Piscinibacter gummiphilus: one gene and its partners. The protein of the gene in region 2 interacts with the protein of the main gene of each other region in a pairwise test. Links are inferred from orthologs where the notes say so. Each region holds a gene or a part of one and is shown on either strand. Other genes may lie near its edges.

Region 1 (10,236 bases), 3.6 Mb from region 2 along the record:
CACCCGTTCGGGAACGACGCCGTGCGCATGGAGCGGCTGCTGCCCGGCCCCATCGAGCGGGTGTGGGAATTCCTCGTCGACCCCGACAAGCGGGCGCTGTGGCTGGCCGGCGGCCCGATGGAAACGCGCCTCGGCGGCGCGGTGGAGCTGCAGTTCCGCCACGCCGACCTGTCTGCGAAGACCGCCCCGATTCCCGAGCGGTACAAGGGCATGGAACACGGCCACGTGCTGCGCGGCGTGGTCACCCAGCTCGATCCGCCGCGGCGCCTCGGTTTCACCTGGGGGCTCGGGGCGCAGGCGTCCGAGGTGAGCTTCGAGCTGATTCCCCAGGGCACCCTCGTGCGCCTCGTGCTCACGCACGCGAAGCTCGCCGACGACGAGGAGCGCCGCAGCGTCACCGGCGGCTGGCACACGCACGTCGACACCCTGCAGGACCGGCTGCAGGGCCACGAGCCCGAAGCGTTCTGGACCCGCCACGCCGCCATCGAGGCGATGTACCGGCAGCGGGAGCACAACGGCTAGCCCATGAAAAAAGCCGCGGCACGCCGCGGCTTTTCGGGAAGTCGACGCGGCGCGTCAGGCCTTCTGCGACTTCGCGTAGGCCGCGATGCCGTCGCTGACTTCCTTCTTCGCGGCGTCCGGGCCGTCCCAGCCCGTGACCTTGACCCACTTGCCGGGTTCCAGGTCCTTGTAGTGCTCGAAGAAGTGCTGGATCGTCTTCAGGCGCAGCGGGTTCATGTCTTCCGGCTTCTGCCAGTGCGTGTAGATCGGCAGGATCTTGTCGATGGGCACGGCGAGCAGCTTGGCGTCGCCGCCGGCCTCGTCTTCCATCTTCAGGATGCCGATGGGACGGCACGGCACCACGACGCCCGGGAACAGCGGGAACGGCGTGATCACGAGCACGTCGACCGGGTCCCCGTCATCCGACAGCGTCTGGGGGATGTAGCCGTAGTTGCACGGGTAGTGCATCGCGGTGCTCATGAAGCGGTCCACGAACAGGGCCCCGCTCTCCTTGTCCACCTCGTACTTGACGGGGTCGGCGTTCATCGGGATCTCGATGATGACGTTGAACTGGTCGGGCGCTTTGGCCCCGGGGGTCACTTTGTCCAGGCTCATGGTGTGGTCGTCTCGTTGTAAGGCGCGGGGAAACCCGGATTTTATCCGCCCCGGCGGGTCGTTCCCTGACAGTGCCCTTACCGCTGGAAAACACCATGAGGACTTCCGGGCGTGCATCCCGTAGCATGCCCCGCAACACGCCCCGTGCTGGTACCAGGGGCTGCAAGGCATTCCGGTTCCGTTTCACTAGTCCACCCAGACGAAGAAGGAGTCCCCGATGTCCCAACCCCTGGCGCCGAACCTGCTGGCGTACCTCGCGCTGGCCTGCGGAGCGATCGCCGTCCTCTACGGCTTCTTCCAGCGCGGCTGGATCCTGAAGCAGGACCCCGGCAACCCGCGAATGCAGGAGATCGCCAACGCGATCCAGCAGGGTGCCGCCGCCTACCTGGCGCGGCAGTACAAGACGATCGGGCTCGTGGGGTGGTGCTCGCCATCCTGATCGGGGTCTTCCTCGACCTCGTGACCGCCGGCGGCTTCGTGCTGGGTGCGGTGCTCTCCGGGGCCTGCGGCTTCATCGGCATGAACGTCTCGGTGCGCGCCAACGTGCGCACCGCGCAGGCGGCCACGCAGGGCATCGCGCCCGCGCTGGCCGTCGCGTTCAAGGGCGGCGCCATCACCGGCATGCTGGTGGTGGGACTCGGCCTGCTCGGCGTGACGCTGTTCTTCCTGTTCCTCACGCGCGGCGGACCGGTCGCGCCCGAGTTGCTGGCGTCCAGCCTCAAGCCGCTGCTGGGCTTCGCGTTCGGTGCGTCGCTCATCTCCATCTTCGCGCGGCTGGGCGGCGGCATCTTCACGAAGGGTGCCGACGTGGGCGCCGACCTCGTGGGCAAGGTCGAGGCCGGCATCCCCGAGGACGACCCGCGCAACCCGGCCGTGATCGCCGACAACGTGGGCGACAACGTGGGCGACTGCGCCGGCATGGCCGCCGACCTGTTCGAGACCTACGCCGTCACGCTGATCGCCACGATGGCCCTCGGTGCGCTGGTGGTGCCGGCCGCGGCGCTGCAGGCCGTGATGTACCCGCTGGCGCTCGGCGGCTTCTCGATCATCGCGTCCATCATCGGCTGCAGCGTGGTGAAGGCGAGCCCCGGCATGAAGAACGTGATGCCCGCGCTCTACAAGGGCCTGGCGGTCGCCGGGGTCATCTCGCTCGTGGGCTTCTGGTTCATCACGAAGGCCGTGATGCCCGATGGCGCGCTGGGTGACGCCGGCTCGCAGATGCGCCTCTTCGGCGCCTGCGCCGTGGGCCTCGTGCTGACCGCCGCGATGGTGTGGATCACCGAGTTCTACACCGGCACCAACTACAAGCCGGTGCAGCACATCGCGCAGGCCTCCACCACCGGACACGGCACCAACATCATCGCGGGCCTCGGCGTGTCGATGCGCTCCACCGCGTGGCCGGTGCTCTTCGTCTGCATCGCCATCCTCGTGTCGTACCAGTTGGCCGGCCTCTACGGCATCGCCGTGGCCGCCACCGCGATGCTGAGCATGGCGGGCATCGTGGTCGCCCTCGATGCCTACGGCCCCATCACCGACAACGCCGGCGGCATCGCCGAGATGGCCGAACTGCCGGCCTCGGTGCGCGACATCACCGACCCGCTGGACGCGGTGGGCAACACCACGAAGGCCGTGACCAAGGGCTACGCCATCGGCTCGGCGGGCCTCGCCGCCCTCGTGCTGTTCGCCGACTACACGCACGCCCTCACCGCCCGCGGCCTCGTCGTGCGCTTCGACCTGTCCGAGCCCATGGTGATCGTGGGCCTCTTCATCGGCGGCCTGATCCCCTACCTGTTCGGTGCGATGGCGATGGAGGCCGTGGGCCGCGCCGCCGGCGCCGTGGTCGAGGAGGTGCGCCGCCAGTTCCGCGACATCAAGGGCATCATGGACGGCAGCGGCAAGCCCGAGTACGGCCGCGCCGTCGACATGCTCACCGGCGCGGCCATCAAGGAGATGGTGGTGCCGAGCCTGCTGCCGGTCATCGTGCCCATCCTCGTGGGCCTGCTGCTCGGCCCCGCCGCGTTGGGCGGGCTGCTGATGGGCACCATCGTCACGGGCCTCTTCGTCGCCATCTCGATGTGCACGGGCGGCGGCGCCTGGGACAACGCGAAGAAGTACATCGAGGACGGCCACCACGGCGGCAAGGGCTCCGAGGCCCACAAGGCCGCGGTGACCGGCGACACGGTCGGCGACCCCTACAAGGACACGGCCGGCCCGGCGGTCAACCCGCTGATCAAGATCATCAACATCGTCGCGCTGCTGATCGTGCCGCTGATCCCGGGCGGGCTCACGGCGAAGCCCGGCGTCGGGCAGGTCGACGTGCCGGCGATCCACGCGGTGGCCGCCGCGCCCGCGGCGCGGGCCACCACGCCCTGACCCGGCCCGCCGCGCCGAGTCAGAAGGAGGCCTGCGGGCCTCCTTCTGCTTTGGGGGTCCATGTATGAAAAACGCATAAGAAAAGCATCATTCAGTTGTTCCTTCACCATGCCCTCATCGGGATACTGGCACCTGTTCGGAAACCAACAGCAAAAAGGAACCTTCTGATGGCCAGCCTGCGACTCGGCGACACCGCCCCCGATTTCACCCAGCAATCCAGCGCCGGCGAGATCCGTTTCCACGACTGGCTCGGCAGCAGCTGGGGCGTGCTGTTCTCCCACCCGGCAGACTTCACGCCGGTGTGCACCACCGAGCTGGGCCTGACCGCCAAGCTCAAGGACGAGTTCGCAAAGCGCAACGTCAAGGCCATCGCGCTGTCGGTCGACCCGCTCGAGTCCCATGTGAAGTGGATCGAGGACATCAACACCACGCAGAAGACCGTCGTGGGCTTCCCGATCCTGGCCGACGCCGACCGCAAGGTCGCCGAGCTGTACGACCTGATCCACCCGAACGCCAGCACCACGGCCACCGTGCGCTCGCTGTTCGTGATCGACCCGAACAAGAAGGTGCGCCTGATCATCACGTACCCGGCCAGCACCGGCCGCAACTTCGACGAGATCCTGCGCGTGATCGACTCGCTGCAGCTCACCGATTCGCACAGCGTCGCCACGCCCGGCAACTGGAAGGACGGCGACGACGTGGTCATCGTCCCGTCGATCCAGGACCCCGAGGTCATCAAGCAGAAGTTCCCGAAGGGCTACACGGCCGTCACGCCGTACCTGCGCCTCACGCCCCAGCCCAACAAGTAAACCATCACGGGGCGCCAAGTACGCCCCGCTCCTGCTCTTTTCCGGGCCGGCAATCGGCCCGTTTTTCATCGCCTGGTCCCGACCCATGAACTTCCAACAACTGCGCTCGGTCCGTGAAGCGGTCCGCTGCGGCTTCAACCTCACCGAAGTCGCCAAGGTGCTGCACACCTCGCAACCCGGCGTGAGCCGGCAGATCCGCGAGCTCGAGGAAGAGCTCGGCGTCGACCTGTTCGTGCGCGCGGGCAAGCGCCTCACGTCGCTCACCGAGGTGGGCACGCTGATCGTGCCCATCGTCGAGAACATGCTCAACGACGCCGACAACCTGCGTCGCGCCGGCGAGGAGTTCACGAAGCAGGCCAACGGGCGGCTCTCGATCGCCGCCACGCACTCGCAGGCACGCTACGCGCTGCCGGGCGCCGTGCGCGACTTCCGCCAGCGCTACCCCAACGTCACGCTGAACCTGCACCAGGGCTCGCCCGAGCAGGTGGCCGAGATGCTCATCTCCGGCGAGGCCGACATCGGCATCGCCACCGAGGCGCTGAACAAGTTCGACAACCTGGTCGCCCTGCCCTGCTACCGCTGGACGCACAGCGTGATCGTGCCGCCCGACCACCCGCTGCTCGACGGCCAGCCGCTCACGCTCGAGCGCCTCGCGTCGTTCCCCATCATCACGTACAACGCCGGCTACACGGGCCGCATGCACATCGACGAGGCCTTCGAGGCCGCCGGCCTGTCGCTCGACCTCGTGCTGACCGCGATGGACGCCGACGTCATCAAGACCTACGTCGAGCTGGGCCTGGGCGTGGGCATCGTCGCCTCCATCGCCTTCGACGAGGAGCGCGACCGCTCCCTGCGCGCCATCGACGCCGGCCACCTGTTCTCGATCAACCTCACGAAGCTCGCGGTGCGTCGCGGCAGCTTCCTGCGCAGCTACGTGTACGACTTCATCGAGACCTTCGCCTCGACGCTGACGCACGACGTGGTGCAGAAGGCCATGGCCACGCGGCCGGGCGAGCGCATCGAGCTCTGATCGTCCGTTCCACCAACGACAAAGGCGGCCCGCGGGCCGCCTTTGTTCGTTCCAGCAAAGGCCCGCCGAAGCGGGCCCGGCATGTCAGATCAACGCCGCCGGATCCACCTGCTCCACCACCGGGTTCTGCCCCGCCGCGAACCGCGTGACACGGCGCGGCAGCAGGTGCACCTGGCTGCCGGTGACGAGGTTCAGGCGGTCGCGCAACGCGTTGTACTCGCTGCGCGGCATCTCGACGTCGACGTAGCTGCCGTCGTCCACCCGCTTGAACTCGATGCGGGTCTGCGGGCCCACCGTGAGCGCCTGCGACAGCGTGACCGGCAGCGCGCCGTCCTGCGGCGCGGCGAGGATCTCGAGCTCGTGCGGGCGCACGTAGCTCACGTCGCCCGGCTCCACCGAGCCGCCCGGGGCGTGCCCGAAGCGGCCGTGGAACAGGTTCACGTCGCCGAGGAACTGCAGCACGAACGGCGTGGCCGGACGGTCGTACACCTCGTCCGGCGTGCCGTCCTGCTCGATGCGGCCCTTGTTCATCACCACCACGCGGTCGGCCACTTCCATGGCCTCGTCCTGGTCGTGGGTCACGAACACGCTGGTGACATGCACCTCGTCGTGCAGGCGGCGCAGCCAGCGGCGCAGTTCCTTGCGCACCTTCGCGTCGAGCGCACCGAACGGCTCGTCGAGCAGCAGCACCTTCGGCTCCACCGCGAGCGCCCGCGCGAGCGCGATGCGCTGGCGTTGCCCGCCGGAGAGCTGGTGCGGGAAGCGGTCGGCGATCCAGTCGAGCTGCACGAGCTTGAGCAGGTCCATCACCTTCTCGCGGATCTTCGCCTCGCTCGGACGCGTGGCCTTCGGCCGCACGCGCAGGCCGAACGCGACGTTCTCGAAGATGCTCATGTGCGCGAAGAGCGCGTAGTGCTGGAACACGAAGCCGACGTTGCGGTCGCGCACGTCGTCGTGCGTGGTGTCGGCGCCGTGGAACAGCACCGAACCCGAGTCCGGACGCTCGAGGCCCGCGATGATGCGCAGCAGCGAGGTCTTGCCCGAGCCCGACGGGCCCAGCAGCGCGACGAGTTCACCCGACGGGATGTCGAGGTTCAGGTTGTCGCAGACGACCGTGGCCCCGAAGCGCTTGTTGAGGTTGCGGATCTGGATGCTCATGAGTGGTTTCCTTGGTTCTCGCTCGCGAGGCGCACTTCGTTCCGGACGCGGCGCTCGACGATGTACTTCAGCGCCATGGTGACGAGGGCGAGGCCGGCCAGCAGCGAGGCCACCGCGAACGCCGCCGCGAACTGGTATTCGTTGTAGAGGATCTCGATGTGCAGCGGCATCGTGTTGGTCTGCCCGCGGATGTGGCCGGAGACGACCGACACCGCGCCGAACTCGCCCATCGCGCGGGCGTTGCAGAGGATCACGCCGTACAACAGTGCCCACTTGACGTTGGGCAGCGTGACACGCCAGAACATCTGCCAGCCCGAGGCGCCGAGCACACGCGCGGCCTCCTCCTGCTCCTGGCCCTGGGCCTGCATCAGCGGGATCAGTTCGCGGGCGATGAACGGGAACGTGACGAACACGGTGGCCAGCACGATGCCCGGCACCGCGAACACGATCTTCAGGTCGTGGTCGCGCAGCCACTCGCCGAACCAGCCCTGCAGGCCGAACACGAGCATGTAGATCAGGCCCACGATCACCGGCGACACCGAGAACGGCAGGTCGATCAGCGTGAGCAGCACGTTCTTCCCGCGGAAGTCGAACTTCGCGATGGCCCAAGCGGCGGCCAGGCCGAACACGAGGTTCAGCGGCACCGAGATGGCGGCGGCGATCAGCGTCAGCTTGATGGCGTGCCACGCGTCCGGTTCGACGATGGCCGCGAGGTACACGTCCCAGCCCTTCTTCAGGGCCTCGACGAACACCGCGACGAGCGGCACGAACAGGAACAGCGTCAGGAACACGAGCGCGACGGCGATCAGCCCCCAGCGCACCCAGACGGGTTCGGCGGTGGCGGCGAGCGCGGAGCGGCGCACCTGGCCGCCCGGGGTGGTGGTGGGCACCGGGGCGGTGGAGGAATTCAATGCAGTCATGGGATCAGCCCCCCTGGCGCTTGCGCGCCCAGGCCTGGATCAGGTTGATGGCCAGCAGCATCACGAACGACACCACCAGCAGCACCACGGCGATGGCGGTGGCGCCCGCGTAGTCGTACTGCTCGAGCTTCGTGATGATCAGCAGCGGCGTGATCTCGGACACCATCGGCATGTTGCCGGCGATGAAGATCACCGAGCCGTACTCGCCGAGCGCGCGGGCGAAGGCCAGCGCGAAGCCGGTCAGCAGCGCCGGCATCATGATCGGGAACAGCACGCGGGTGAAGGTCTGCCAGCGGGAAGCGCCGAGCGTGGCCGCGGCCTCCTCGAGTTCCTTCTGCAGGTCTTCCAGCACCGGTTGCAGCGTGCGCACGACGAACGGCAGGCCGATGAAGGTCAGCGCCACGAACACGCCGACGGGCGTGTACGACACCTTGATGCCGAGCGGCGCGAGGAACTGCCCGATCCAGCCGTTGGCCGCGTAGAGCGCGGTGAGCGCGATGCCGGCGACAGCCGTGGGCAGCGCGAACGGCAGGTCCACGAGCGCGTCGACGAAACGCTTGCCGAAGAACTCGTAGCGCACGAGCACCCACGCGATGATCAGGCCGAAGAAGCCGTTCATCACGGCGGCGGCGAACGAGGCGCCGAAGGTGAGCCGGTACGACGCCATCACGCGGGGCGACGTGACCGTGTCCCAGAACTGCGGCCAGGTGAGCGTGAACGTCTTCAGGAACGCGGCCGACAGCGGGATCAGCACGATGACACACAGGTAGAACACCGTGAAGCCGAGCGCCAGGTCGAAGCCCGGGAGCACGCTGTGCCGCTTCAGGAGCGTGCGGGAGAGGAACATGGGAGGAAGGGTCCGCGAGCGGGAGGGAATCCCGGGCCGCGGGCGGCCCGGGAGGCGGAGGTCAGCGCTTCTTCGCGGCCGCGATCACCTGGTCGTAGGTGCCGCCGTCGTCGAAGTGGTCCTTCTGGGCCTTGGTCCAGCCGCCGAACACCTCGTCGACCGTGAACAGGTTGATCTTCGGGAACTGCTTCGCGTACTTGGCGAGCACCTTCTCCGAACGCGGGCGCAGGTTGTGCTGCGCGACGATCTCCTGGCCTTCGTCGGACCACAGGTACTTCAGGTAGGCCTCGGCCTGCTTGCGGGTGCCCTTGCGGTCCACCACCTTGTCGATCACCGACACCGGGTTCTCGGCCAGGATGCTGGTGCTCGGGTAGACGACGTCGAAGTCGCCGCCGAACTCGCGCAGGATCAGGGGCACTTCGCTCTCGAACGTGGCGAGCGCGTCGCCGATGTTGCGCTGGGCGAACGTGGTGGTGGCGGCGCGGCCGCCGCCGTCGAACACCGGCACGTTCGCGAAGATCTTCGTCACGGTGTCCTTGGCCTTCGCGGCATCACCGCCGCTCTTGATCACGGAGCCCCAGGCCGCGAGGTAGGTGTAGCGGCCGTTGCCGGTGACCTTGGGGTTCGGGATCACGACCGACACGCCCGGCTTGCCGAGGTCGGCCCATTCCTTGATGCCCTTCGGGTTGCCCTTGCGGACCAGGATGACCGAGGTCGACGTGCTGGGCGCACTGTTGTTCGGCAGGCGCTTGGCCCAGTCGGCCGGCACGAGGTTGCCCTGCGTGTGCAGGAAGTCGATGTCGTTGGCCTGGTTCATCGTGATCACGTCGGCCTCGAGGCCGTCGGCCACGCTGCGGGCCTGCTTGCTGGAGCCGCCGTGGGACTGGTTGATCGTGATGTCCTCGCCGGAGGTCTTCTTCCAGTAGGCGATGAACACCGGGTTGTAGTTCTTGTAGAACTCGCGGGCCACGTCGTAGCTGACGTTCAGCAGCGTGGGGCCGGCGGCCAGGGCGGCCGGCGCGGCACCGATCAGCAGCGAGGAGGCGACGGCGGCCAGGGCGGCGCGGCGGGTAACGGCGGCAGTTTTCATGGGCAAGAAGGGCCTGTTGGAAAAACAACAGGCATCCTAAGCGCCCCCGTAACATACGTAAACGACGGGATTTCCAGTTGCTTAGTCGAAAAACGAATAAGCAAGTCGTTCAGTTCGGTTCAGAGCAGCCAGTCGATGGGCAGCACGGACAACACCGTGATCAGCGCCCGCTTGAAGATCCCGGTGTTGGGCTCCTTCGTGTACTCGACCGGTGCCCCCCCCTCGGACCGTTCGATCCACACCAGGTCGCCCGCGTCGTCCAGCTTCACCTCGTAGGCAAGCAGCGGCACGTCCTCGTCGAACACCGTGCCGATGGCCCCGGCGAGCGTCGGGCTGTCGATGATCAGGCCCAGCTCGGTGTTCAGCCGGGCCGAGCGGGGGTCGAAGTTGAACGACCCGACGAAAGCGCGCCGGCCGTCCGCGGCGAAGGTTTTCGCGTGCAGGCTCGAGGCCGAGCTGCCGGTCATGCCGTTGCCCTTCTCCGGGCCCTTGTCCTTCTTTTTCTTCTTCGGCAGGTCGGACTGGCGCTTCAGCTCGAACAGCTGCACGCCCGCGGCCAGCAGCGGCTTGCGCCACTTGGCGTAGCCCGCGTGCACCGGCGCCACGTCGTTCGACTCCAGCGCGTTCGTCAGGATGCGCACCTTCACGCCCCGCGCCTGCATGCCGGTGAAGAGGTCCACCCCCGTCTGCTCGGGCACGAAGTATGGCGAGACGAGGTCGACCCGCGAGGTGGGCGAGCCGAAGATGACGCCCACCTGGTGGGTCAGCAGGCCCTTCGCGTCGGCACGGTCCAGGCCCTTGGCCGGGTCGTCGCTCACCAGCTGCGTGGCGGCCCACTCCTGGGACAGGCGGCCGGCCAGCAAGGCCTGCACGATGTCGCTCTCGCGCACCGC
Region 2 (10,054 bases):
ACGGCGCGCTGGCTTTGGCGGACTGTTTCGCGGCCTCGACGGCCTGGTTCACGAGGGTGTGCGGGGCGTACTGGGCGCCGGTGCTGTCGCCGGGCCACAGCAGCGCGAGGGCGGTGGTCAGCAGCGCGTCGACGGCGGGCGGCGGCGCCTTCGGCGCGAGGAAGCGGCGCGCGGCCTGGGCGCTGCCCAGGCGGCGCAGCACCTGGAAGGTCAGCGCCTGGGTGCCCGGGCGGGCCGCAGGGGGGCAGCGGTCCAGCACGTCGTTCAGCGAACGGCCGGCGCGCACCGCCTGCAGCGCGGTGGCGGTGTGCCCGAGCAGGGTGGAAAGGGGCAAGGAAGGGGTGTTCACCCGCCGAGTCTATCGGCCCGCCCGAGACCCCGCGGGGGCAGGAAGTGGGCGGGGCGGTCACAATCCGGGGCTCAGAAGCCCGAGGAACGAGCCATGTCCGGCGAACCCACCGCCCCCATCTTCCGCAGCGAGGCCGAGCTGGCGTCGCTCAGCGCGTCCGAGCGCATCCGCTACCGCCTGGTCGGCGCCGACTGCCGCTACCACGCGAACGACAACATCGCGGCGTTCATCCGCCCGGGCGAGATGGACGAGCTGCGCACCGAGGTCGAGGCGAAGATGCAGGAGGTGCTCAAGGCCCTCGTGATCGACACCGAGAGCGACCACAACACGAACGAGACCGCCCGCCGCGTCGCGAAGATGTTCCTGACCGAGGTGTTCGCCGGCCGCTACGTGCCCATGCCGCTCGTCACCGAGTTCCCGAACGCCGAGCGCCTGAACGAGCTGATGATCGTGGGCCCGGTCACCGTGCGCAGCGCCTGCTCGCACCACCTGTGCCCGATCATGGGCAAGGTGTGGATCGGCATCCTGCCGAACGAACACTCGAACCTGATCGGCCTGTCGAAGTACGCCCGCATCTGCGACTGGATCATGAGCCGCCCGCAGATCCAGGAGGAGGCGGTGACGATGCTCGCGAACGAACTGCAGGAGCGGGTCAAGCCCGACGGCCTGGCGATCGTGATGGAGGCCGATCACTTCTGCATGCAGTGGCGCGGCGTCAAGGACATCGACTCCAAGATGATCAACAGCGTCATGCGCGGCGCGTTCCTGAAGGACGCGAACCTGCGCCGCGAGTTCCTCTCGCTGATCGGCCAGCGGAACTGACGCCCCCTTCACCGAAAGGACCGAACGCCATGCTGGTACGTCTGATGTACGCGAGCCGCGCGAGCGGCGCCATCGACCAGGACACGCTCGCCGCGATCCTGAAGAAGTCCAAGGCCCACAACCCGACCGTGGGCGTCACGGGCGCGCTGATGCTGTGCCCGGCGTCGGGGGTCTTCCTGCAGGTGCTGGAGGGCGGGCGCGCGGCGGTGAACACGCTCTACAACCGCATCGTCGCCGACACGCGGCACCGCGACGTGGTGCTGCTCAGCTACGAGGAGATCGACGAACGCCGCTTCGCGGTGTGGTCGATGGGCCAGGTGAACATGCAGCGCCTGAACCCGGCGCTGCTGCTGAAGTACTCGGAGACGGCGACGCTCGACCCGTACGCGGTGTCGGCGAAGGCCTCGATGGCGCTGTTCGACGAGCTGGTGGCCACGGCCTCGATCGTGGGCCAGGGTTAGATCGGCTCGTCCGGCGGCTCCACGAAGTGCCGGGCCAGCTCCGGCGGCATCGGGCAGTCGAGCAGGCTGCCGGTCAGGCGCAGTGCGTCCGCGGCGTCGGGGTCGAGACGGCGCGACGGGCTCAGTGCCAGGGCCTGGTCGATCCAGGCGCGCACGATGGCCGGGCGCAGCATCCACGGCACGGCCTGCACCTCGGCCAGCGCGTTGACGAAGCCGTCGGCGTCGGGCGGCACGCAGGGCGGCAGCTCGTGCGCGGAGATCCACGGCGACATCACCGCGAGGTACCAGCCCTGCCCCGTGGCCGGGTCGCCGGCGGGCACGAGGCGCGACAGGAAGGCCGTCACACGGCCCACCTCGCGCAACGTGTGCAGCGACAGGTCGGCCATGTCGTTGTGCGCGGCCGGCGCCGAGGTGCGCGGCATCACCTCGCCCAGCACCTGCCGCAGCGCGAGCCAGTGCAGCCGGTCGATGGGGCGGATCTGGCCGTCGGCGGCCATCACGCGCCGCGCGGCCTCGACGAGCGACTGGCGGTCGCCCAGCGGGCCGCCGGCCAGACGCTGCAGCAGGCGTTCGAGCCACGGCAGCCGCGAGGCGCGCGAGAGGTGTTTCGTGGTTTCGCGCAGCGCCTTGGCGGTGCTGAGGCCGCGGGTCTCGTCCTGCCAAGCGCGGCGTTCCCGCTGGCTGCCGGGGGTCAGCAGCAGCGCGAGCACCGTGGCGCGCAGCTCACCCGGGCCGTGCACGCGCGACAGCGTGGCGAACGCCTCGCGTTCGTCGTCGCCGATCACGGCGCGGGGAAGGTGGAGGGACGTGTCGGCCATGGGCGGTCAGGACGTGCGAGGCGTGCCGCTCACCGGCGCAGGCAGCACGGCGGCGTCCCGGAAACCGAAGAGGCTCGACAGCACCCGGGTGGGGAACTGCTGGACGGCGGCGTTGTAGTCGGCCACCGCGTCGTTGAACATCTGGCGCGCGAACCCGAGGCGGCCTTCGGCGCCGAGCAGGTCGTCGCGCGCGGCTGCCATCGCGGGCGCGAGCTTGAGTTCGGGTCGGCCGTCGATGGCCTGCTGGAGGCGGCGGCACGCGTCCTCGAGCACCTGCTCGGCCATCGCGAGGCTCACCATCGGGCCGGACACGCCGGGGTGCGCCCGCGCGAGGTCGAGTGCCGCATGGGCCTGGTGGCGCGCGGCCACGGCGGCATCGGCCACGTCCGGGTCGATCTCCGTGTCGGCGCGCGCCGCGTCGGCCAGCTGGGGAATCAGTTCGTGGCGGCGGCGCAGCTGGGCTTCCAGCTGCGAGAAGGCCGTGCGCATCACGTTGCGCAGCGACATCAGCCGGTTGTAGGCCCCGACCGCCCAGAACACCAGCACCGCCGCGACGATGGCCGCCGCGATCCCCGAGGAGGTCATGGCATCAGGCCCAGGCGGTCGGTGTCGGCGAACTCGGGCTGGCCGCTCTCGCGCCAGCCCTTGTAGCCGCGCCGGCGCAGCGCGCAGGCCGGGCACTGCCCGCAGCCGTAGCCCCATTCGTGCCGCTGCTGGCGATCGCCGAGGTAGCAGGTGTGGGTGTGTTCGACGATCAGGTCGTTGAGGGCTTCCCCGCCCAGGTCGGCGCTGAAGGCCCAGGTCTGGGCCTTGTCGAGCCACATCAGCGGCGTCTCGACGGTCATCTTCGTGTCCATGCCGAGGCTGATGGCCACCTGCAGCGCCTTGAGCGTGTTGTCGCGGCAGTCCGGGTAGCCGGAGAAGTCGGTCTCGCACATGCCGCCCACGAGCACGTTCAGGCCGCGGCGGTAGGCCACCGTGGCTGCGAACGTGAAGAACAGCAGGTTGCGGCCCGGCACGAAGGTGTTGGGCAGCCCGCTGTTCGTCATCTCGAGTTCGCGCTCGGACGTGAGCGCGGTGTCGGAGATCTGGCCCAGCAGGGACAGGTCGAGCAGGTGGTCGTCACCCAGGCGGGGCGCCCAGCGCGGGAAGTTCGCCACGATCTGCGCGCGCACCGCGGTGCGGCACTGGAGTTCGACCGAGTGCCGCTGGCCGTAGTCGAAGCCGATGGTCTCGACGTGGTCGTGGTGTTCGAGCGCCCACGCGAGGCAGGCCGTGGAGTCCTGTCCGCCCGAGAAGAGCACGAGCGCCCGGCGCGAGGGTTTCATTGCCGCACTTCGCCCTGGCCCAGCACCACCCACTTCATCGACGTGAGGCCTTCGAGGCCCACCGGGCCGCGGGCGTGGAACTTGTCGGTGCTGATGCCGATCTCGGCGCCCAGGCCGTACTCGAAGCCGTCGGCGAACCGGGTGCTGGCGTTGACCATCACGCTCGCCGAGTCCACCTCGCGCAGGAAGCGCATCGCGTTCGAGTGGTGTTCGGTGAGGATGGCGTCGGTGTGGTGCGAGCCGTAGCGGTTGACGTGGGCGATGGCCTCGTCGATGCCCGACACCACCTTCACGCTGATGATGGCGGCAAGGTACTCCTCGGACCAGTCCTGCTCGGTGGCGGCCACGACGTTCGCGCCCGGCACCTTCGACAGCAGCGCGACGGACGCGGCGTCACCGCGCATCTCCACGCCCTTGGCCGCGAACACGGCCCCGATGCGCGGCAGGAACGCGGCCGCGACGGCCTCGTGCACGAGCAGCGACTCGGTGGCGTTGCAGGGGCTGTACTTCTGCGTCTTCGCGTTGTCGGTGACCCTGACCGCGAGGTCGAGGTCGGCCGTGGCGTCGACGAAGGTGTGGCAGTTGCCGTCGAGGTGCTTGATGACCGGCACCTTGGCCTCGCGGCTGATGCGTTCGATCAGGCTCTTGCCGCCGCGCGGGATGATCACGTCGACCGACTCGGGCGACTGGATCAGGAAACCCACCGCGGCGCGGTCGGTGGTCTGCACCAGCTGCACGCCGTCGCGCGGCAGGCCCGCCTCGTCGAGCGCGGCCTGCACGAGTTTCCACAGCGCGAGGTTCGAATGGATGGCCTCCGAGCCGCCGCGCAGGATGCAGGCGTTGCCGCTCTTGATGGCGAGCGACGCGGCCTCGATGGTGACGTTCGGGCGGCTCTCGTAGATCATGCCGAACACGCCGAGCGGCACGCGCATCTGGCCCACGCTGATGCCCGTGGGGCGGCGGCGCAGGTTCGTGATCTCGCCCACCGGGTCGGGCATGGCGGCGATCTGGTCGCAGCCCTCGGCGACGGTGGCCAGCACCTTCGGCGTGAGGCGCAGCCGGTCCACCAGCGGCGCGGCCAGGCCGGCGGCCTCGGCGGCGGCGATGTCACGGGCGTTGGCCTCGGCGAGCGGGGCGGAATCGCCGCGCAGCAGGCGGGCGAGTGCCCGCAGCGCCTCGTTCTTCGAGGCCGTGGAGGCGGCGGCCATCTTCGTGGCGGCGGCGCGGGCCGCCGCACCCATGTGGGCGATGGTGGCCTGGAGATCGGTGGAGGTCATCCCCGCATTGTCCCAAAAACAAGGGGCCGACGGGGAATCAGGGGGCTGCGGCCTCGACTTGGACGACGAGCTTCACCCGGTCCTCCACGAAGGGCCAGCCGTAGGTCATGCCGAATTCGCTGCGGCGCAGTTCCCCCTCGAAGTCGCCCCCGCACACCTCGCGGGTGGACTCCGGCGGGGTGTAGCAGCCGAAGCGGACGGCGTGGAGGGTGAAGGACGTCGACTTGTCGCGCAGCGTCAGCTCGCCGTCCAGGGCCACGAGGCGGCCGCCCTCGGTGCGGAACTTCCGGGACACGTAGTAGGCCTTCGGGTAGTCCTTCGACGCGAAGAAGTACTCACCTCGCAGGATGCCGTCGAGCGGCACCACCCCGCTCGTGACCGAGGCGGTGTTCACCGTGACCGACAGTTCGCCGGCGCCCGTCGCCCGGTCGTACCGCAGTTGCCCCTCGACGGCGTCGAAGCGTCCGCGGTGGGTGGACGTGCCGAAGTGTTTCACCTCCCACCAGACCTGCGTGTGCTGCGGATCGAGCTGCCAGGGCAGGCTTTGTGCTTGGGCGGCGCAGACAGGGCCCAACCCCACCAAAAGGGCGACGAAGAAAGCCTTTTCACGTCGGCGGTGGTCGAGATAATGGGAAACGAATGACATGACGCGGCTCGAAAGGCCATCGATGACCGAATTTACGTCACCTGGGGTGTCGGTGGGAGACCGCGACGGTGACCTGGATCGTCGGGTGCGCGAAGCGCAGACCGAGCTGCTGTACCGCCGTTCGCAGATGGTGAACTGGGCGGGCGCGGGGTTCGCGCTGCTGCTGGCGATGGGCCTGCTGCCGTACGTGTCCGCCGCGGGCGTCTGGGCCTGGGTGGCGTTGCGCTTCCTCGTGTCGGCGGTCCGGCTCGTGCTCAACCTGCGGTACCGCGCCTCGGACGACCAGGGCCGCCCGTTCTGGGACCACGCCTTCGTGGCGGGCCTGGGCGTGGACGGCTTCGCGTGGGCGGTCATCGGGCTCTGGGTGATCCCGCTCGACCTGCCCACGGTCTCGGTTCTGATGCTGACCTCCATCGTCGGCGTCGCGTCCATCGGCATCTTCGTGCTGCAGTCGAGCTTCCGGGCGTCGGCCACCTTCGTGGTCTCGATGCTGCTGCCGCTCGTGCTGCTGGCGCTGTGGATGGGCGACCGCTCGGGCCGTTTCGTCGGCGCCGGCCTGTCCGTCTACATCGTGTTGCTGCTGATCGAGACCCGGTACTCGGAGCGCCGCATCCACGAACTGCTGCGCCTGCGCTTCGTGACCGACCGCATCGCCGAGGAGCGGGCCGAGGCCCTGCGGCTGGCGCAGCGCCAGGGGGTCGTCAAGGACCAGTTCCTCGCCACCATGAGCCACGAGATGCGCACGCCGCTGCACGGCATCCTCGGCCTCACGCGCGCACTGCGCGAGCAGCAGCCCGACGCGCCGCAGCTCGCGCTCGTCGAACGGGCCGGCGAGCACCTGCTGCGGCTCATCAACGACGCGCTCGACTTCTCGAAGCTCGAGGCCGGCCAGGTGCGGCTCGCACCGCAGACCTTCGACCTCACCGCACTGGTCGACGACGTCGTATCGCTTTCGATGCTGCCGGCCAGCGAGGCGGGCCTGCTGCTCGAGACGCGCCTGCACCTGCCGCGCCCGTGCCTCGTGGTGGGCGACCCGGCGCGGCTGCGCCAGATCCTGCACAACCTGGTCGGCAACGCCGTCAAGTTCACCGAGACGGGCCGCATCACCGTGGTGGCCAAGCACAACGCCGAGGCGGGCCGGGCGCGCATCGCGGTGCACGACACGGGGGTGGGCATCGCGCCCGAGCACCTGTCGGTGATCTTCGACGCGTTCCACCAGGCCGACGGCACCTTCACCCGGCGCTTCGCCGGCACGGGCCTCGGCCTGACCATCGCCCGCGAACTCGCCCGGGCGATGGGCGGCGACCTGCTGGTGACGAGCCAGGTGGGCAAGGGTTCGGTCTTCACGTTGAAGCTCGACCTGCCGCACCCGCCGGTGGACGTGCCGCTCGGCGAGGCGCCTTCGGCGCCGCCGCCGCAGCCATCGCCCAAGGCCCTGGGCGGCCGCGTCCTGCTGGCCGAGGACAACCCCGTCAACGCGCTCGTGGCCGAGGCGCTGCTGCAGAAGCTCGGGATCGACGTGACCGTGGTGGAGGACGGCGCCCAGGCCGTCGAGGCGTTCCGCAGCGGCCGTCCCGACCTCGTGCTGCTCGACTGCCAGATGCCGGTGATGGACGGCCTGGAAGCCGCCCGGCGCATCCGCGCGCTGGAAGCGGCCCAGGGCTGGCCGCGCACGCCGATGGTGGCGCTGACCGCCAATGCCTTCGAGGGCGACCGCGCCGACAGCCTGGCCGCCGGCATGGACGACCACCTCGCGAAGCCCTTCAAGGACGAAGACCTCGCCGGGGTGCTGGCGAGGTACTTGCCCCAGCGTTGAAGGGCACTTCAAAAACAAGTCATCCCGGCGCATGCCGGGACCCTGGGCGCACCATCGAAGGCACGGGGTCCCGGCCTGCGCCGGGATGACGGTGTGTTTTGAAGCTTACTGCTTCACGGCTTCCACCTGGATCAGCAGACGGACGTCGTCGGGAATGCCCGGCAGGCCGTACTTCACGCCGTACTCGCTGCGCTTGATGGTCGTCTCGAAGTCACCACCGCACACCTCGCGCTTGAGCATCGGGTTCGTGTAGCAGTTGAAGTTCGACGCGGTCAGCGTGACCGGCTGGGTCACGCCCGCCAGGGTCAGCGTGCCGGCGACGGACTTGACCTTGTCGCCGTCGAAGGTGAGCTTGTCGCCCGTGAACTTGGCCGTCGGGTGTTCGGCGACGTTGAAGAAGTCCTTGCTCTTCAGGTGGCCGTCGAACGGGCCCACACCGGTGTTGATCGACGACGTGTCGATCGTCACGTCGACCTTGCCGGTCTTGGCGGCCTTGTCGAGCGTCACGGTGCCTTCCTTCTTGTCGAAGCGGCCGCGGTTCGTGCTGGTGCCGAAGTGGCGGGCCTCGAACGTCACGAAGGTGTGCGTCGGGTCGATCGAGTACGTGGCGGACTCGGCATGGGCGGCGCCGGTGGCGGCCAGAACGGCGGCGGCGATGAACAGGGTCTTGTTGAACATGGATTGTCCTTGGTTGGGAAGGGAACGAGCGAAAACGGAGGGGGTGGGATTACAGCGGCGCGACGCCGGTGAGCACGAGCTTGAACTTCACGGCGACGTCGTTGGCCACCATCGAGGTGTCCTTCCAGTCGCCGTCGCCGATTCGGAAGTCGAGGCGCTTGATGGTGAACGAGCCGTTGGCCGTGGTGTTCGGGCCGGCCTGCGTGACCTGCACGGGCACGACCACGTCCTTCGTGGCGCCCTTGATGGCCAGCTTGCCGGCCACCTCGAACTTGCCGCCGCCCAGGCCCTTCACGGCGCCGGACTGGAAGGTGGCCTGAGGGAAAGCCTTGGTGTTGAACCAGTCGGGCTTGACCACCTCGGCCTCGGTCTCGGCGGCGCCGAGCGACACGCTGGCCAGGTCGATCGTGAAGCCGATCTTCGCGGCCTCGGGCTTCTTCGGGTCGAACGCCACCTGGGCGTCGAACTTCTTGAACTTGCCATCGACGGGCACGCCCATCTGCTTGCTGGTGAAGGCGATCTCGCTCTGGGCCGGCACGAGCTTCTGCTGGGCGGCGGCGGGCAGGATGGCGGCCACGAGGGCGGCGGCGGCGATGAGTTTCGAAACGGTCATGGTGTCCTCAGTGCGGAAAGGCGGGGATAAGTTCAGCGGCCCGACGACGGCAGCATGCGGGCGAGCAGGCCGTCGCGGTCGACGAAGTGGTGTTTCAACGCGCCGGCCACGTGCAGCACCACCAGCACCGCCATCGCATAGGCCAGGTACCCGTGCCACGGCTTGATGGCCTCGGACAGCGCCTTGTCGGGCGAGACGAAGTCGGGCAGCGGCAGCACGCCGAACAGCACGATGGGGAAGCCGGCCGCCGAGCTGTAGGCCCAGCCCACCAGCGGCACCGCGAAGAACAGCAGGTACAGCAGGTGGTGCGTGCCGTGCGCCGCGAGGCGCTGCCACGCCGGCATCGGCACGTCGGCCGGCGGGCGGTGCGTCAGGCGCCACAGCAGGCGCAGCGCCGACAGCGCGAGGATCGTCACGCCGGCCCACTTGTGCCAGTTGTAGAGCTTCAGGCGCTGTGGCGAGAACGGCAGGTCGCTCATGTAGACCCCCACGCAGAAGGCCGTGAGGATGCCGAGCGCCAGCAGCCAGTGCAGCGCGATGGCGATCGAGGTGTAGCGACCAGCAGTGGGTTTCATGCGCGAGCGTTCTCGTGGAAGGAAAGGGTCACAAGGATGTGCCGGAAGGCAGGCCCTGGATGTGCCAAAAGGCACAGGAATGGAATGTAGAGGGATCCGGCGGCGCCCGCTTTCACCGGCCTTGTTGTGACCGTTCAGAAAAAATGCATCGTGCCAGCGCCCGAGGCGCGTGGAAACCCTCTCCGGAGATACCCGTTCGTGGCGAGACGGCCACACCGGTGGCGTTTTCGCCCCCGTACGCTCACTGCTCCGACTGTCGACTTTCACGGAGCGATTCCATGAACCCCAAGCTGACCGCCACCACCCTCGTCGCCGCATCCGCCCTGTTTCTGTCTGCCGGAACAGCCCGGGCCCAGATTTCCGGCGACGTGATCCGCATCGGCCTGATCACCGACATGTCGGGCCTGTATGCCGACCTCGACGGCGCGGGCGGGGTCGAGGCGGTCAAGATGGCCATCGCGGACGCCGGGGGCAAGGTCAACGGCAAGACGGTCGAGTTCGTCGTGGCCGACCACCAGAACAAGCCCGACATCGCCGCCGCCAAGGCGCGCGAGTGGTTCGACACCCAGGGGCTGGACATGCTGCTGGGCGGCGCCAACTCCGGCACCAACCTCGCGATGGCCAAGGTGGCCACCGAGAAGAAGAAGCCGTTCATCTCGCTGGGTGCTGCC
Region 3 (6,433 bases), 2.2 Mb from region 2 along the record:
TCGGTCCAGGCGTGGGCGAGGGTGCCGGACGCGGTGACGGCCCGCCAGCGCCCGCGCAGCTCGGCCTCGGCGGTGGCGTTGCGGCCGGTGGTCTGGTCGTCGACCCGCAGCCGCACCTGGCCGCCGAAGTCGGCCTCCGCCTGCGCGGCCGAGGCCGCGAGCAGGCCGGCGGCGATCAGCGTCGTCGCGCGGTTCATTCGAGTTCCGGGTTGCGGGCGAGGTACATCGGGTTCAGCCACGCCTCGGGCACCGACCGCGTCTTGCGCGACAGGTACTGCACGCGTGTCTCGCGGCCGTTGGCGAGCTGGTCCGTCAGCACCATGCCGGTCATCGTCGTGGGCGCCTCGGGCCGGTCCATCACGAACCGCGCCTGCTTGGCGAGCTTCTCGGACTGCACGTAGAGGTCCGCGCGCAGCGGCTCGTGCCGCGCCGCGCCGATCCACAGGCCGATGCGCTGGTACGTGACGCCCCTGCGCGCCGCGGTGAGCGCGAGGTGGATGCAGGCCACCTCGCCGCACCGCTCCTCGCCCACGACCTCGGCCGTGTAGTCGTCGGACCAGCGCATCGTCGCGACGTCGCCGGTCGAGGCATCGCCCAGCAGCTTCTGCGTGGGCGTGATGCGCAGCGGCCGCTGGCTCGACGGCATCAGCAGCCAGAAGTCATCGCTCAGCATCAACACCTTCTGGCCGCGTTCGGCGGGGCTGCGCATCAGCACGAGCGAGCGGTGGCCCGACTGCGAGAACGTGGTGTAGCGGCGCTGCTTGTCCGGCGAACCGTCGGACTTCGTCGTGTCGATCTGCACCTCGACCTGCACGTCGTCGCTCGCGACGCGGTAGCGGTCGGCGGCCTTGAGCAGGGCGGTGGCGTCGGCGGCCTGCGCGTGCCAGGCGCACAGCGCGAGGCACGCGGCCGCGAGGGCGCGGAGGAGGGAGGTCATGGCGGTCTCCGGGGTCAGGTGTGGGCGAGGGCGGCCACGAGCGGCCGGTTCACGGTGCGGCGGGCGATCCAGGCGGAGGCGAGCATCGCCAGCACCACCATCGCGACGGCCACCGCGGCGTACAGGCCCGCGTCGATGGACACGACGAGCGGGTAGCCGGTGGAACGTCCCGGGGGCGGGGGCATCTGCACGGGCACGAGGTACAGGAAGACCGAGATGCCGGCGGCGACGGCCGCGCCGATCAGCGCCCCGCAGCCGCCGAGCACCAGGCCTTCGAGCGAGAGGGAACGCAGCAGCTGCGACGGCAGCGTGCCGAGCGTGCGCAGCGTGCCGATCTCCCGTGTGCGTTCGACGATGGAGGCGGCCATCGCGTTGGCGACGACGAACACCACGATCACGCCGATGATGGCCCCGAGCGCGCCGAAGATGATGTTGTAGAGGGCTCGCACCGACTTGTACATCGCGGCCTGGTCCAGCCAGGTCTGCACCGTGAGCGTCGGGAACGCGGCGGCCAGGCGGGCCTGCGCGCCGGGGGTGTCCGTCATGCGGTTCAGGTACACCCCGAGCGTCGACACCCGTTCGGTGACGAGCAGGCGCTGCGCGGTGGCGATGTCGGTCATCACCGCGCGCCTGTCGATCTCGGGTGTGCCGGTGGCGAAGATGCCCTTCACCCGCACGTCGATCGCGTTGAGCGCACCCTCGGTGGTGCTCGCGAGCATCGTGAGGCTCGTGCCCGGCTCGGCCTTCAGGCTCTTCGCCAGCGCCTCGCCCAGCATCACCTCGGCGTCCTTCGAACCCGACGACAGCACGTCGCCGGCCACCACCTTCAGGAACGGGCCCTTGACGGCGAACTCGCTGTCGGGGTCGATGCCGGAGGCGAGCATCACGGTCGACTTGTCGCCGTTGCTGATCAGGCCGCTGAACGTGATGCGCGGCAGCACGAAGCGCACGTCCGGATCGGCGCGCAACGCCTTGCCGAGCGCCGCGGGATCGTCGAGGCCGTGCTGCAGCGGCGTGTCCTCGTCCTGCTCGAACTGCGCGGGCTGGCCGAGGACCAGGTGGCCCGAGAGGCGCGCGGACATCTGCGCGAGCGATTCGTAGGTGGACAGCGCGAACCCGCCCGCGACCAGGATGGCCGCGGTGCCGAGCGCGGCGACGGACACGGTCACGAGCGAACGCCGCCGGTTGCGCAAGGTGTTGCGCACCGCGAAGTCGAACCAGCGCCAGGTGGTGCCGAGGCTCATTGCAGCCTCCCGTCGCGCAGGGCCAGCACACGGTCGCAGCGGTCGGTGAGGCGGCTGTCGTGCGTGGCGATCACGAAGGCCGCGCCTTCGGCGTGGCCGCGTTCGCGCATCAGGTCGAGCACCTGCGTGGCGGTGACCGAGTCGAGGCTCGCGGTGGGTTCGTCGGCGATCACGAGGCGAGGGCGCTTGACGAGCGCCCGCGCGATGGCGGCCCGCTGCCGCTGGCCGCCCGACAGCGCGTCGGGCCGGTGGTCGGCGTGGTCCTGCAGGCCCACCGCCTCCAGCTGCGCGGCCACGCGCGCGCGCCGCTCCTTCGCCCCGACCCCCGCGAGGAACAGCGGGTAGTCGACGTTCTCGGCCACCGTCATCACCGGCACGAGGTTGAAGCTCTGGAACACGAAGCCCAGCGCATCGCGGCGCAGCCGCGTGCGCTCGGCCTCGTCGCCCGGCGGCACCTCGACCCCGCCGAGGTGCACGGCGCCTTCGTCGGGCGTGTCGATCAGGCCGCACAGGTTGAGGATGGTGCTCTTGCCGCTCCCGGACGGGCCGGTCAGCGCGAGCAGCTCGCCGGCGCGCACGGCGAGGTCGACGCCGCGCAGCGCGGGCACCACGTGGCGGTCGAGGCGGTACGTCTTGGTCACGCCGCGGAGTTCGACGACGGCGCCGTTCACGGGGCGCTCCGGTTCGCCTGCTCGGCCTGCTTCTCGGCCACGCGGGCCACGGCGTCGCGGAAGCCGGCCGGTGCGGTCGCGAACGCCGGGTGGGCCTGCACCTCGTCCAGCAGCTTGCGGCCGCGGCTGCCGCGGTTCATCAGGGCGGGTACGGCGAGGAAGGTGTTGGCCGCGGTGAACTTCACGAGCAGGGCGGGCGGCGTGCCGTTGAGGCGTTCGGTGTCGTGGGCCGGGGTCAGCATCGACAGCGCCTTGTCGAGCGCGGCCATGCCGTCCTCGGCGTGGGCGACCTTGCGCCACGGCAGCATCGTGGTGCGGGCGCGCATCGCCTCCAGCGCGCCGCCGTACGCGACCGGCACCGGGTTCGCCGGCTCGGCCTTCTGGAGCGCGGCGAACGTGGCGGCGGCCTGGTCGAGTGCGCCGTTGTCTCCGGCGGCGGCGGCGCGGAAAGTCTGGTTCGCGGGCTGGAACTCGGCGTCGGTGAGGGCGTGCGCGGCGCCGTGCATCAGGCACAGGCCGATGGCGGCGAGGGAGATCGTGCGGAGGATCATGTCGGGCTCCTGGGAGTGGATGGAGGGGGACAACACCGTCAGGCTAGGGACCCGCCTCCCGGAAGGCACCGCGTTTGCGACGGGCGGCGCGCCGGCGTCGCCAAGCGCCGCCGCGGGGGCGTGGACGGCGCCCGTGACACTTCTCACGGGAGGGCCGAACCCGTGTGGCCGAAGTCACTTGCCTATCCCGCGCCTGGAGGGGGAGCCCCCCTGGGCGGTGCGGTTCCGCGCGGGAACAATGGCGCCATGACCCGCTCGACCTTCGAAGATTCACGGTTCCAGCACAGCAGCGTGCCGGGCTGGCAGCCCACCACCCCGGATGTCGCGGGAGCCGGTGTGCCGGCGCCGTCGTACCCGCCGGGCCCGCAGCGTCCCGCGCGTGCACCGCAGCGCCGCTCGCTCACCGACGAGGCCCATGTGTGGCTCGCGCGGCTCCCGCCGCGTTTCCAGCCCTTCGCCACCGCGCGCCGCCATCCGCACATCGTGAACCGCATGGCGGAACTGTGGGGTCAGTCCGAGGCGTTGTCGGCATATTTTGCCGACCTGCTGCTGAGTGGGCGCGAGGACCGGCAAGGTTTCTCGTTCGACGTGCTCACGGAACTGTTCGACCTGCAGTCGCAGGCCCAGAACCCCAAGGCGCACTGACCTCGGATGTAACAGGCGGAATCCATCGCCTGCTTCTGTCCACCAACCGGGGCGGCCGGTCGTTCACCTTCCATGGCCGCTGAAACGCGTTGCCGTGAAGGAGCAGAAGATGTTCGAACGCAAGTCCCCCGTGATCGTCGCGCTGGCCCTGGCCGGCGGCCTGTTCGCCGGTACGGCCCATGCCGGCCGCGTGAACTGGTCCGTCAACATCAACGTCCCGGGCCCGGTGTACGCCGAGCCGGTGTACTACGCCCCCCCGCCGCCCGTCTATTACGCACCGCCTCCGCCGGTGTACTACGCGCCCCCGCCGCCGGTGTACTACCGTCCGCGTCCGGTGGTGGTGTATCCGCCGGCCGTGGTGTACCGCCCGGGTGCCGCCATCGTGGGCGGTTCGTGGGAACGCCACCGTCATGGCCACGGTCACGGCCACTGGCGTGGTGGTGATCGCCACGACCGCGGCGGCCACTACGGGCAGGGCGGCCGCGGCGGCGGCTGGTGAATCACATTCCCTTGAAGAGGTGGCTGTAGAGGCGGCTCACCGGCAGCTTGTCGGTGTGGCCGCGCAGGCTCAGCGTGAGCTTGCCGCTCTCGTCGCGCGTGGCCGTGGCGATGGCGTCCGCCCGCACCACCGTGCCCCGGTGGACCTGCCAGAAGCGCTGCGTGTCGAGCTGCGGGAGCAGCTCACGCAGTGACGTGCGGATCAGGTGCTCGCGTTCGGCGGTGACGAGCCGCACGTACTTGTCCGCCGCCTCGAAATAGATCACGTCGTCCACGCGCACCATGTGGATCGCGTTGCCCGCGCTCGCCTGGATCACGGTCAGGCGCGTCGACGCGGCCGGCACCGCGCCGCCCAGCAGCTGGCGCAGCTGGTCGAGCGTGTCCGACGCACCGCCCCGGCGTTTCGCGAGGCCTTCCTTCAGCCGCGTGCAGGTCAGCGCGAGGCGGTCCGCCCGCACGGGCTTGAGCACGTAGTCCACCGCCGCGAGGTCGAAGGCCCGCAGCGCGTATTCGTCGTAGGCCGTCACGAACACGATGAGTGGCAGCGGCGTGCCCTCCGGCCATTCCTCCGCCAGCTCCTGGGCCGCCTCGATGCCGGTCCGGCCCGGCATGCGCACGTCGAGGAACAGCACGTCGGGCCGGTGCTCGAGCGCCATCGCCACGGCGGCGGGCCCATTGGGCGCGATGCCGGCCACGGCCAGCTCGGGCCATTGCCCGCGCAACTCGGCCTGCAGGCTGGCGGCGAGCAGGGGTTCGTCCTCGGCGATCAGGGCGGTGGCGTTCATCACGGGGTCTCCAGCGGAAGGCGGACGGAGGCGAGGGTGCCGCCGGCGGCGTCGGTGGCGGCCGAGAGGGTCAGCGTGGCCAGGTCGCCGTGCCGGGTGCTCAGGCGCTTGCGCACCTGTTCGAGCCCGAACTGCGTGCCCTGGGCGGACGCGGCGGCGTCGAGGCCCACGCCGGTGTCGCGCACGTCGATCACGAGGTGCCGCCCGTCGCGCCGGGCATGCACCGAGATGCGCCCGCCCGCGATGTGCGGCTCGAGGCCGTGCTTGATCGCGTTTTCCACCAGCGGCTGCAGCAGCAGCGTGGGCACCATCGCGCCTGCGAGGTCACCGGGCAGGTCGAGGTCGGTGGCGAGGCGCTCGCCCATGCGGATCTTCATCAGCGCGAGGTAGTCGGCGGTGCGCTCGAACTCGGTGGACAGCGGGTGCTGCACCGTGCGGGAGGCCGACAGCGTCGAGCGCAGGAACGCGATCAGGTGGTCGAGCATCTCCTGCGCGCGGTTCGGGTCGGCCGAGATCAGCGCCCGCAGGTTCGCGAGCGTGTTGAACAGCATGTGCGGTTCGAGCTGCGACTGCAGCAGCATCAGCTGGGTCTCGGCGGCCTCCCGCCGGGTGGTGGCGATGACCTCGGCGAAGTGTTTCGCGCGGCCCGTGGCCCAGAAGAAGTACGCCACGACCCCGCCGATGGTGCCGAAGTAGAGCAGGTGGCCCAGCATCTCGCGGGTGCTGTGGTGGTGCAGCACGCTCATGCGGTCCAGGCCCGTGAGCAGGTCTCCGATCACGCTGCCGACGATGTTGCCCACCGTCACGCCGAAGGCGGGCAGGGCGATGGCCCGCCAGCCCTTGGGCCAGCCGCTGTCCGGGTCGCGCTGGATGGCGAAGCGGCCGAAGTCGATCAGCGCCCAGGTCACGAGCCCGATGGACTGGGCGTAGATGAACTGGCTGAGGAAGGTCTTGCCGGCGTCCGACACCACGAGGCAGGCCGCGATGAGCGTGTTGATGCAGATCACCAGCCCCGCGTGGCGGAGGAAGTGGCGGGGCGAGGCGTCGTTGCTCATGGGCGAGGTCGGGGGCTCAGGCGGTCGGCTGCAGTCTACCGATGCGC

What was found.
Region 1: the proteins of A4W93_RS27200 (region 2) and A4W93_RS10655 interact in binary tests that used the Escherichia coli proteins (3 or more experiments, as listed by UniProt). The link is inferred for Piscinibacter gummiphilus from one-to-one orthologs.
Region 3: the proteins of A4W93_RS27200 (region 2) and A4W93_RS16880 interact in binary tests that used the Escherichia coli proteins (3 or more experiments, as listed by UniProt). The link is inferred for Piscinibacter gummiphilus from one-to-one orthologs.

What each region holds. Positions count from the first base shown.
Region 1 is NZ_CP015118.1:2,363,220-2,373,455, reverse strand. What follows is about bases 4,450-7,449. They hold A4W93_RS10655 (sulfate/molybdate ABC transporter ATP-binding protein), read right to left. Parts: upstream 6,487-7,449; coding sequence 5,413-6,486; downstream 4,450-5,412. Other genes in these bases: cysT (sulfate ABC transporter permease subunit CysT), read right to left, coding at 7,411-7,449; cysW (sulfate ABC transporter permease subunit CysW), read right to left, coding at 6,483-7,406; A4W93_RS10660 (CysB family HTH-type transcriptional regulator), read left to right, coding at 4,450-5,328. Also shown: A4W93_RS30270 (SRPBCC domain-containing protein), read left to right, coding at 1-522; ppa (inorganic diphosphatase), read right to left, coding at 577-1,116; A4W93_RS10665 (peroxiredoxin), read left to right, coding at 3,657-4,298; more of A4W93_RS10660, read left to right, coding at 4,384-4,449; more of cysT, read right to left, coding at 7,450-8,253; A4W93_RS10640 (sulfate ABC transporter substrate-binding protein), read right to left, coding at 8,315-9,343; A4W93_RS10635 (phospholipase D family protein), read right to left, coding at 9,463-10,236. UniProt on the Escherichia coli protein: Part of the ABC transporter complex CysAWTP involved in sulfate/thiosulfate import. Responsible for energy coupling to the transport system.
Region 2 is NZ_CP015118.1:5,930,431-5,940,484, reverse strand. The notes cover bases 2,916-5,733. They hold A4W93_RS27200 (glutamate-5-semialdehyde dehydrogenase), read right to left. Parts: upstream 5,056-5,733; coding sequence 3,775-5,055; downstream 2,916-3,774. Other genes in these bases: A4W93_RS30165 (YceI family protein), read right to left, coding at 5,093-5,629; queC (7-cyano-7-deazaguanine synthase QueC), read right to left, coding at 3,032-3,778; A4W93_RS27210 (LemA family protein), read right to left, coding at 2,916-3,035. Also shown: 16S rRNA (cytosine(967)-C(5))-methyltransferase RsmB, read right to left, coding at 1-334; folE (GTP cyclohydrolase I), read left to right, coding at 443-1,171; A4W93_RS27220 (BLUF domain-containing protein), read left to right, coding at 1,201-1,632; A4W93_RS27215 (hypothetical protein), read right to left, coding at 1,629-2,450; more of A4W93_RS27210, read right to left, coding at 2,457-2,915; A4W93_RS27190 (ATP-binding protein), read left to right, coding at 5,787-7,517; A4W93_RS27185 (YceI family protein), read right to left, coding at 7,623-8,195; A4W93_RS27180 (YceI family protein), read right to left, coding at 8,245-8,808; A4W93_RS27175 (cytochrome b), read right to left, coding at 8,841-9,383; A4W93_RS27170 (ABC transporter substrate-binding protein), read left to right, coding at 9,662-10,054. UniProt on the Escherichia coli protein: Catalyzes the NADPH-dependent reduction of L-glutamate 5-phosphate into L-glutamate 5-semialdehyde and phosphate. The product spontaneously undergoes cyclization to form 1-pyrroline-5-carboxylate.
Region 3 is NZ_CP015118.1:3,745,689-3,752,121, reverse strand. What follows is about bases 3,441-6,433. They hold A4W93_RS16880 (LytR/AlgR family response regulator transcription factor), read right to left. Parts: upstream 5,332-6,433; coding sequence 4,549-5,331; downstream 3,441-4,548. Other genes in these bases: A4W93_RS16870 (DUF6622 family protein), read right to left, coding at 6,403-6,433; A4W93_RS16875 (sensor histidine kinase), read right to left, coding at 5,331-6,386; A4W93_RS16885 (hypothetical protein), read left to right, coding at 4,158-4,547; A4W93_RS16890 (hypothetical protein), read left to right, coding at 3,650-4,048. In the rest of the region: A4W93_RS16915 (hypothetical protein), read right to left, coding at 1-197; A4W93_RS16910 (outer membrane lipoprotein-sorting protein), read right to left, coding at 194-937; A4W93_RS16905 (ABC transporter permease), read right to left, coding at 952-2,181; A4W93_RS16900 (ABC transporter ATP-binding protein), read right to left, coding at 2,178-2,852; A4W93_RS16895 (hypothetical protein), read right to left, coding at 2,849-3,403. UniProt on the Escherichia coli protein: Member of the two-component regulatory system BtsS/BtsR, which is part of a nutrient-sensing regulatory network composed of BtsS/BtsR, the low-affinity pyruvate signaling system YpdA/YpdB and their respective target proteins, BtsT and YhjX.